Regions from separate parts of the Vibrio campbellii CAIM 519 genome, predicted to be linked through region 2. Evidence: predicted binding sites of a transcription regulator. Region 2 holds the regulator's gene; the other holds the start of a gene.
The links. The regulator PurR, encoded in region 2, represses purine synthesis genes. The targets are predictions, from matches to a motif close to TNANGNAAACGTTTNCNTNA.
Positions count from the first base shown of each region.

Region 1: a site for PurR is predicted at 1,596-1,615, ahead of A8140_RS06295 (inosine/guanosine kinase). Genes of this name have one in related genera too.

Region 1 covers NZ_CP015863.1:1,314,451-1,318,317, forward strand. Annotated here, with positions in the region: gene mnmA (tRNA 2-thiouridine(34) synthase MnmA) at 1-1,114, opposite strand, end outside; gene A8140_RS06290 (hypothetical protein) at 1,305-1,574, shown strand; gene A8140_RS06295 (inosine/guanosine kinase) at 1,691-2,995, shown strand; gene A8140_RS06300 (H-NS family histone-like protein) at 3,124-3,531, opposite strand.
Region 2 covers NZ_CP015863.1:1,161,181-1,165,047, forward strand. Annotated here, with positions in the region: gene A8140_RS05560 (putative signal transducing protein) at 1-136, opposite strand, end outside; gene A8140_RS05565 (TVP38/TMEM64 family protein) at 136-825, opposite strand; gene A8140_RS05570 (TfoX/Sxy family DNA transformation protein) at 946-1,536, opposite strand; cyclic di-GMP riboswitch class I at 1,653-1,742, opposite strand; gene purR (HTH-type transcriptional repressor PurR) at 2,022-3,026, opposite strand; gene torD (molecular chaperone TorD) at 3,470-3,867, opposite strand, start outside.

The DNA of each region.
Region 1 (3,867 bases), 150 kb from region 2:
AATATTTAATGCGTTGCTCGATGATGCCGCCACCTAGGCACACGTCATCTTTGTAGAACACAGCTGATTGACCTGGTGTTACAGCAATTTGTGGCTCGTCAAAGATCACTTTAATGTTTTCATCATCGATAGGGATGATTGTACAAGGAATATCTTCCTGACGGTAACGAGTTTTCACTGTGCACTTCATAACATCGCGAATTGGCTCACGATCTACCCAGTGAAGTTGTGATGCAAGTAGACCTTCTGATTTCAGCATTGGGTGGTCTTTACCTTGAACGGCAATCAAAACGTTACGTTCTAGGTCTTTTTCACCAACGAACCATGGGTCTTCGTTGCCACCGCCACCTTTGCGTCCGCCGATGTGCAGACCTTTACGCTGACCTAATGTGTGATACATCAAGCCTTGGTGTTGACCAATCACTTCACCTTCAGGCGTTTCGATGTTGCCTGGTTGAGCTGGCAGGTAACGACCTAGGAATTCCGTAAACTTACGCTCACCGATCAAACAAATACCCGTTGAGTCTTTCTTCTTCGCGGTGATCAGATCTTGCTCTTCTGCGATACGGCGTACTTCTGGCTTCTCTAAATCACCAACAGGGAATAGGCTACGTGCAATCTGCTCGTTGCTTAATGTATATAGAAAGTAGCTCTGGTCTTTGTTGCTGTCTAGACCGCGTAGCATCTCTGGTTTTTCACCGTTCTCTGGGAAAGAGCGACGCACGTAGTGACCCATTGCAATGTAATCAGCGTCAAGCACTTCATCAGCGAATTCTAGGAATGCTTTGAACTTGATTTCTTTGTTACAAAGAATGTCTGGGTTTGGTGTACGGCCTGCTTTGTATTCAGCAAGGAAGTACTCAAATACGTTATCCCAGTATTCAGCAGCAAAGTTGATGGTGTGTAGGTGAATGCCTAGCTTGTCACATACTGCCTGAGCATCAGCAAGATCTTCTGCTGCTGTACAATATTCTTCGTTGTCATCTTCTTCCCAGTTCTTCATGAACAGGCCTTCTACTTGGTAGCCTTGTTGCTTTAGAAGATACGCAGAAACAGATGAATCAACGCCGCCGGACATACCGACGATGACTTTCTTTTGGCTGTTATCAGACATTACTAAACACCACTAAAATTAACGGGACGCAGATTCTACCAGAATCCACTGACCGGGGACAGATCCGAGATCGAAATCACACTTCGATTTTGATGTAAATTTCACCGAAAACAAACCGTGTGTGAGAATTCGATAAGTATAGAAGGGTTATATATGGCATAGTTGGCAAAAATCCAAGAGGAAATATCAAATGACCGAAGAAAACCAATTTATGCAAGAAGCTGAGTTGATTGAAATTGTTGAAAACCAGCTCGAAGATGGCAACCCAATAAAAGTAAAAGAAACCTTAATGCGACTAATGATGACAGGTACGCCACGTGAAGATGCCGTTGCAATGATGGCTTGTGCAATGTCGATTGAGATTTTTGACGTAATGAAAAATGGTGGTGAGTTCAATCTAAAACGCTATACCGAACACCTCGAACAGCTGCCAGATTTAGGTTTCATGGAAGGCGAATAGAGCGTTAGAAAATAAAAAGCAGGGTGCAAACGTTTGCTATACTCGCTTTTATTGCTGCTTTATTGTCAGCGGTATAGAATCCGCTCTCCTTTTAATCCCTTACTCAGACTAACAATATGAAATTTCCTGGACAACGCAAATCCAAGCACTATTTTCCTGTTCATGCTCGCGACCCATTAGTGAGCCAAGCACAAGAAAGCAAGAAGATGACGCGCACTCATATCATCGGCATTGATCAAACGCTGGTTGATATTGAAGCGAAAGTGACAACGGAAGTGATTGAAAAGTACGGTTTGAGTAAAGGACACTCATTGGTAATCGATGATGCGACAGCTGAAGCACTTTACCAACAATTAAAAGAAGACTGCCTAATTACTAACGAGTATGCAGGTGGTACGATCGGTAATACGCTACATAACTACTCAGTATTGGCGGATGACCGTTCGACGCTTTTAGGTGTAATGAGCCAAGATATCAAAATCGGCAGCTACGGTTACCGTTACCTATGTAACACATCTAGCCGTATGGACCTGAACTACCTACAAGGCGTTGATGGTGCAATTGGTCGTTGTTTCGCTCTTATTACTGAAGATGGTGAACGTACTTTCGCAATCAGCGAAGGCCAAATGAACCAACTTCACCCAGACAATATCCCTGAGAAAATCTTCAAGAGTGCATCTGCTCTGGTTCTTACTGCGTACCTAGTTCGTTGTAAAGAAGGCGATCCAATGCCTGAAGCAACTATGCGCGCGATTGAATACGCGAAGAAACACGATGTACCAGTGGTATTAACACTAGGTACTAAATTCGTTATTCAAGATGATCCAACATTCTGGCAAGAGTTTATTCGCGACAACGTATCTGTTGTAGCAATGAACGAAGATGAAGCAGAAGCGTTAACGGGTGAATCTGACCCATTAGCTGCCTCAGATAAAACGCTTGAATGGGCTGACCTAGTGCTTTGTACAGCAGGCCCTGTTGGTCTATTTATGGCAGGTTACACTGAAGACAGCGCTAAGCGTGAAACGTCATTACCTTTGCTTCCTGGCTCTATTGCGGAATTCAACCGTTACGAATTTAGCCGACCAGCGAAGAAAGACTCATGTGAAAACGCAATTAAAATATATTCACACATCTCGCCTTACATGGGTGGCCCTGAAAAGATTAAGAACACCAATGGTGCTGGTGATGCAGCATTGTCTGCGGTTCTTCACGATATGGCTGCAAATAAATACCACAAAGAAAATGTGCCTAACTCAAGCAAGCACAATAATGAGTATTTAACTTACTCTTCATTCTCTCAAGTTTGTAAATATGCAAACCGTGCGAGTTATGAGGTGCTAGTACAGCATTCTCCACGTTTATCTCGTGGCCTTCCTGAGCGTGAAGATAGCTTGGAAGAAGCATACTGGGAACGTTAATTTATTATGTTGAATTAGCCAACCTATTACATACGAAAAATGGCGCATTTTGAATGCGCCATTTTTGTAACTATTTATAAATAAAAAGGCTCCACTAGGGAACCTTTTTAAATTTCATAAATCTATTATTAGATTAGAAAATCGTCTAGAGATTTGCCTGCATCAAGTTGCTCTTGGATTGCAGAAGGTGTACGACCTTGGCCAGTCCAAGTTTTTTCTTCGCCGTTAGTATCAGTATATTTGTACTTAGCAGGGCGAGGAGCACGCTTAGATTTTGCTTTAGTTTTTGTTTCACCAGCAAGTGCACTAATTAGCGCTTCAACGTCGATACCGTCTTGAGCGATTTTCTCTGCGATAGCTGCTAGTTTCGCTTCTTGCTCAGCTTGTGCTGCGCGGTCTGCTTCTTCTGCTTCTTTACGCTCTTCAACAACGATAGTTAGTTTATCTAGAGCTTCTTCCAATTGCTCTAGAGTTAGCTCACGAGAAAATGCACGGAGGCTACGGATATTTAGAAGTGTTTTAGTCAGCTCAGACATAACGATTCCTATTAATAGGTTAAAAGTTTCTACATTGCTTATCGAGACGATAAATAAAATGCGAATCTAGATTTAAAAATTAGTGTCCTTATATTTAACTTTATCTTTCTCATATGTGCAAATGCTAATTCATGATTTAGATTAAATTTCTTTAGTTTTTTGGGGAGGAAACAATATTAATTAATCAATTTGAAATCTAATTAGTCATTTCCAACACTTTTCTCTTTATAGATACCATCTTTTTCTCGATTACCTTCATGTTTATTTATCGCTTGAATTTAATTTCTCTTTTTCTGACAGAGAAGGGTGAGATTGTGAATGTTGTTGTCGTCATAT
Region 2 (3,867 bases):
TATCATCGCCAAATGGCAGTTCGCCTTTCAAGCCAAACATTCCCTCGCCTCTTACTTCACAAGCTATCTGTTCGGTTTTTAGAAGCTCGCAAACGATATGAGCTTCAGCAGGATTCTTGGCGACGTATATTTTCATTAAGCGTTTCCGTTTTGTACTTGAGCAGGGCGAACTTTATTCATAACCCATTTTGCGATGATTGGGAACAAACCAAGTAACGCAAATGACGCTAATACGGTCGGCGACACAATACCTGATAGGCTATCAATGGTGGCGAGTTGAGTACCAGCGTTTAAGTACACGGCAGTGCCTGGCAGCATACCGATTTGGCTGGTTAAGTAAAAACGCGCAATGGTCATCGGTGTTAACCCCATCAATAAGTTGATAAGGAAAAACGGAAAAACAGGAATCAAGCGCAGAGAAAACAGGTAAAAGGCACCATCTTTTTCAACGCCTTGGTTAATCGCACTCAGTTTACTCCCAAATTTGCTTTGTACCCATTCTCTCAATAGGTAACGGCTACTCAAGAAAGCAATCGTAGCGCCGATGGTGCTGGCAAAAGAAACCAACAATAAGCTAGTCCAAAAACCAAACAAAGCAGCACCGAGCAGGGTAACGACAGCTGCGCCTGGAATCGAAAACGCAGTGATGGCGATATAAGCAAAGAAATAGGTCGCGGCGGCGTATATGAAGTTTTGGTCAATAAAGCTATTTAACGCCTCTTGTTGTGCTTTTGCATTTTCTAGGGTTAGGTATTGGCCAAAATTTACACCTAAAAAGAGGATGGTCGCGACTAGGATCAGTCCTAAAATCATTTTCTTATTCATATCAATTGCTCCGTTTGGCTTCTTAAATAATAAGACAGAATGGAATAAGAAAAAATTTCAAAAAAAAACCGCAGCGTGAAAACTGCGGCTTTTACTCAATGTCATACTGATATGAACGCGCTACGGGAGAGCACTCATCAATTCTTCTCGGCGAGACTGAGGTACGACGCTCCAATGTGTACCGTTGATTGCGCCCTCTAGTGCCCACAACAACTCAAGGCTTACCGTTGAGGCATGCGTATCTTGGATTGCTTTGTAAGCGTTTAAGGCACCTTCTTCTTCTAGCTGCTCGACAGAGTCAATGCCTGCTTTCTTCAACATACGTTCAGTTGCTAGGCGAAGGTTCGGAAGGTCTTTCAATCGGTTAGGTTTGGTGCTCGCTTGTTGCTTTTTCTCTTGCTTAGCGGTCTCTAGAGATTGCTTTGCAACTTCAATCAAGCGATCGGTTGAATCCCATAGATCATTAGAAATCGCATAGTATTTCGTAACAACTGGGAAACCACGTTTTTTGTAGACGTACGGTTTTAGTCCTTGAGTCTCGAAGTCAGAAGATGTTTGTCGGTCAGCTCGAATGTGAAGTTGGTTGTTTACGACTAGCGCAAACATCGTTTCATCAGCGAAGAGCCCGAAGCCGCCAAACATTGAGCGCGACTTGATATTACCAAGTGCCTCAAACAGCTTCATTGAGTCTTTGAGTATCGGTTTATCCATGGTGTGTTATCTCGGTGTAATTAATATTACGCCACCAAAAATCAGGTCCGAGAGATTAGCAAATGCATGCAGACACAATGTCATTAAAGGGTAAACTCACTTAATGCATATTTGCCATCGGTAACCCCGCTACCTTCCATCTAATTCGATGGTTCAGGCCGGAGGCTTTGCGTCCCACCCTTTCGAATGGTTTGCCCTGTGCGTGACCATTTGAGAATACTTCGTATATTGAATTAACATCACGTTTCAAGTACCAAAGTGTGATCTTGGTTCAGTTAATAGTGCTATTTTGGTGTGTTTAGTTTCATATTTTGGACTGCTTAATTGCCATACTAAAGCTTGATGTAGGAAATGGGCTACAAGTGAGTTAAAACAGCAACTTATCTTAGCTTTTGATTGTATAAGCGATGTCGAATGTTTCAAAAAAGTTATTTTACGCAATAAAAAAGCGCCCCGAAGAGCGCTTTATAAAAATTGAGGTGAAATTAGTTCAATTTCTTAACTGTATTGCGAACTACGATCTCTGGCTGCATCTCAAACACACGCTTTTCGTGCTCTTTGTCTTTGATGCGCTCTAGTAGAATTTCAAACGCGTTTTTACCCACACGACGTTTCGGTTGGTGGATCGTTGTTAGCGGCGGTGAGAAGTACTCAGCAAGCTCAATGTTGTCGTAGCCGATAACGGAGATGTCATCTGGTACTTTGATGCCATTTTGTTGTAGACGGCTCATCAACCCTAACGCCATTGTATCGTTAAAGCAGAATACAGCAGTTGGGCGTTTTTCCATTGCAGTGATGTTGTCTGCAGCAAGTACTGCTGTATCACACTCGAAGTTACCTTCAAGAACCCAATCTTCGTTTATTGCAAGATTTGCTTCAGCCATTGCACGACGGTAGCCTGCGATACGCTCTTGGCACGCTGCCTTTTCAAAGTGGCCACTCAAACATGCGATGTCAGTATGACCGTTGTCGATCAGGTATTTCGTCGCGATGTAACCGCCTTCTTCTGAGTTATCAATGATCTTATCTGCCTGTGAGCTTTCTGGGCCCCAGTCCATTACCACTTTAGGAATGTCTGAATGGCGATCAAGCATCTCTTTTAGCTCTTCCGTCAAGTCAGAACACATTACTAGGATGCCGTCTACGCGTTTCTCAGCAAGCATGCGGATGTAGTCACGTTGTTTCTCGTAGATACCACCAGTGTTACATAAGATCAGTGTGTAACCTTGACGGTAACAGTAGCTTTCAACACCATCGATCACTTCAGAGAAGAATAGGTTGGTTGATTGAGTAACTAACATACCGATAGTACGAGTAGAGTTGCATTTCAAACTACGAGCAACAGCACTTGGCGCGTAATTGAGCTCATCCACTGCTTTCATTACTTTTTCTTGAGTGGTCTCTGCAACAAAGCGAGTTTTGTTAATTACGTGCGAAACTGTTGTGGTAGAAACGCCGGCTAAGCGAGCAACGTCTTTAATAGTGGCCATAAATGATGTCCTGTATCGAGCTACTGAATACCGTAGTGAAGACAACCATACGTTTAGGGTCTTGCGCAAACCGAGCAACTGCAGAAAGGGCATTGCTGAGATATTTGGCAGCGGTTGTTCCGAAATCGGTATAAAAATGTTTGTAGCAACATTTGTTGCTGAAACGCCTATTCCTGTCTTACATAAATGAGAAATAGGTCAGCAATCATGTTAAGAAAACACGAAAACCGCTATATTTCAGCGGTTTACATATAAATCATATTTAATCGTTTGCGCTCACATTTTAGACTGATGTGGGCAGACTGGCAATATTTTCAGCGGTTGTTTTGTGCCTTTGAGGTCACATTTTAACGGCTAAATTTGTTGGGTTTCTATGAGCCAGATTAAAAATAAACGAATAAAATAGGGAGCCTAAATAGCAGGCTCCCTAAAATAGGCGGCAATTATTCACCAAGAAGGTAGGTGCTGTCCAGTTTACAGAATGCAATTAATAGTTGCGCAACGCTAACATAGAAGCCAAATTCATCGAATTGCTTACATTTAGCAGCAAACTGAGGCAACCAAGTCATAAGGTGCTGCTGGATGAATTCGTTCTGTTTCTCGAACGCTTCTTCCATATGCTTTTCTTGCTCTAGTTCGTTTGAGCGAATGATCATGTTGCCTAAGAAATCCAGCTCTACCGCTAAGTGGTCTGCTGGTTCTTTAAGGTTTTCGTCTACCTGCACGCCAAAATCAGCCATCAGCTTTTCCATCTCTTCTGCTGGTTTATCATTTAGCAGGCCAGATTTACCGATGTACATAGAGGCGTAAGGCAGTGCGCCGTGTTTTTCTGTTTTAAGGA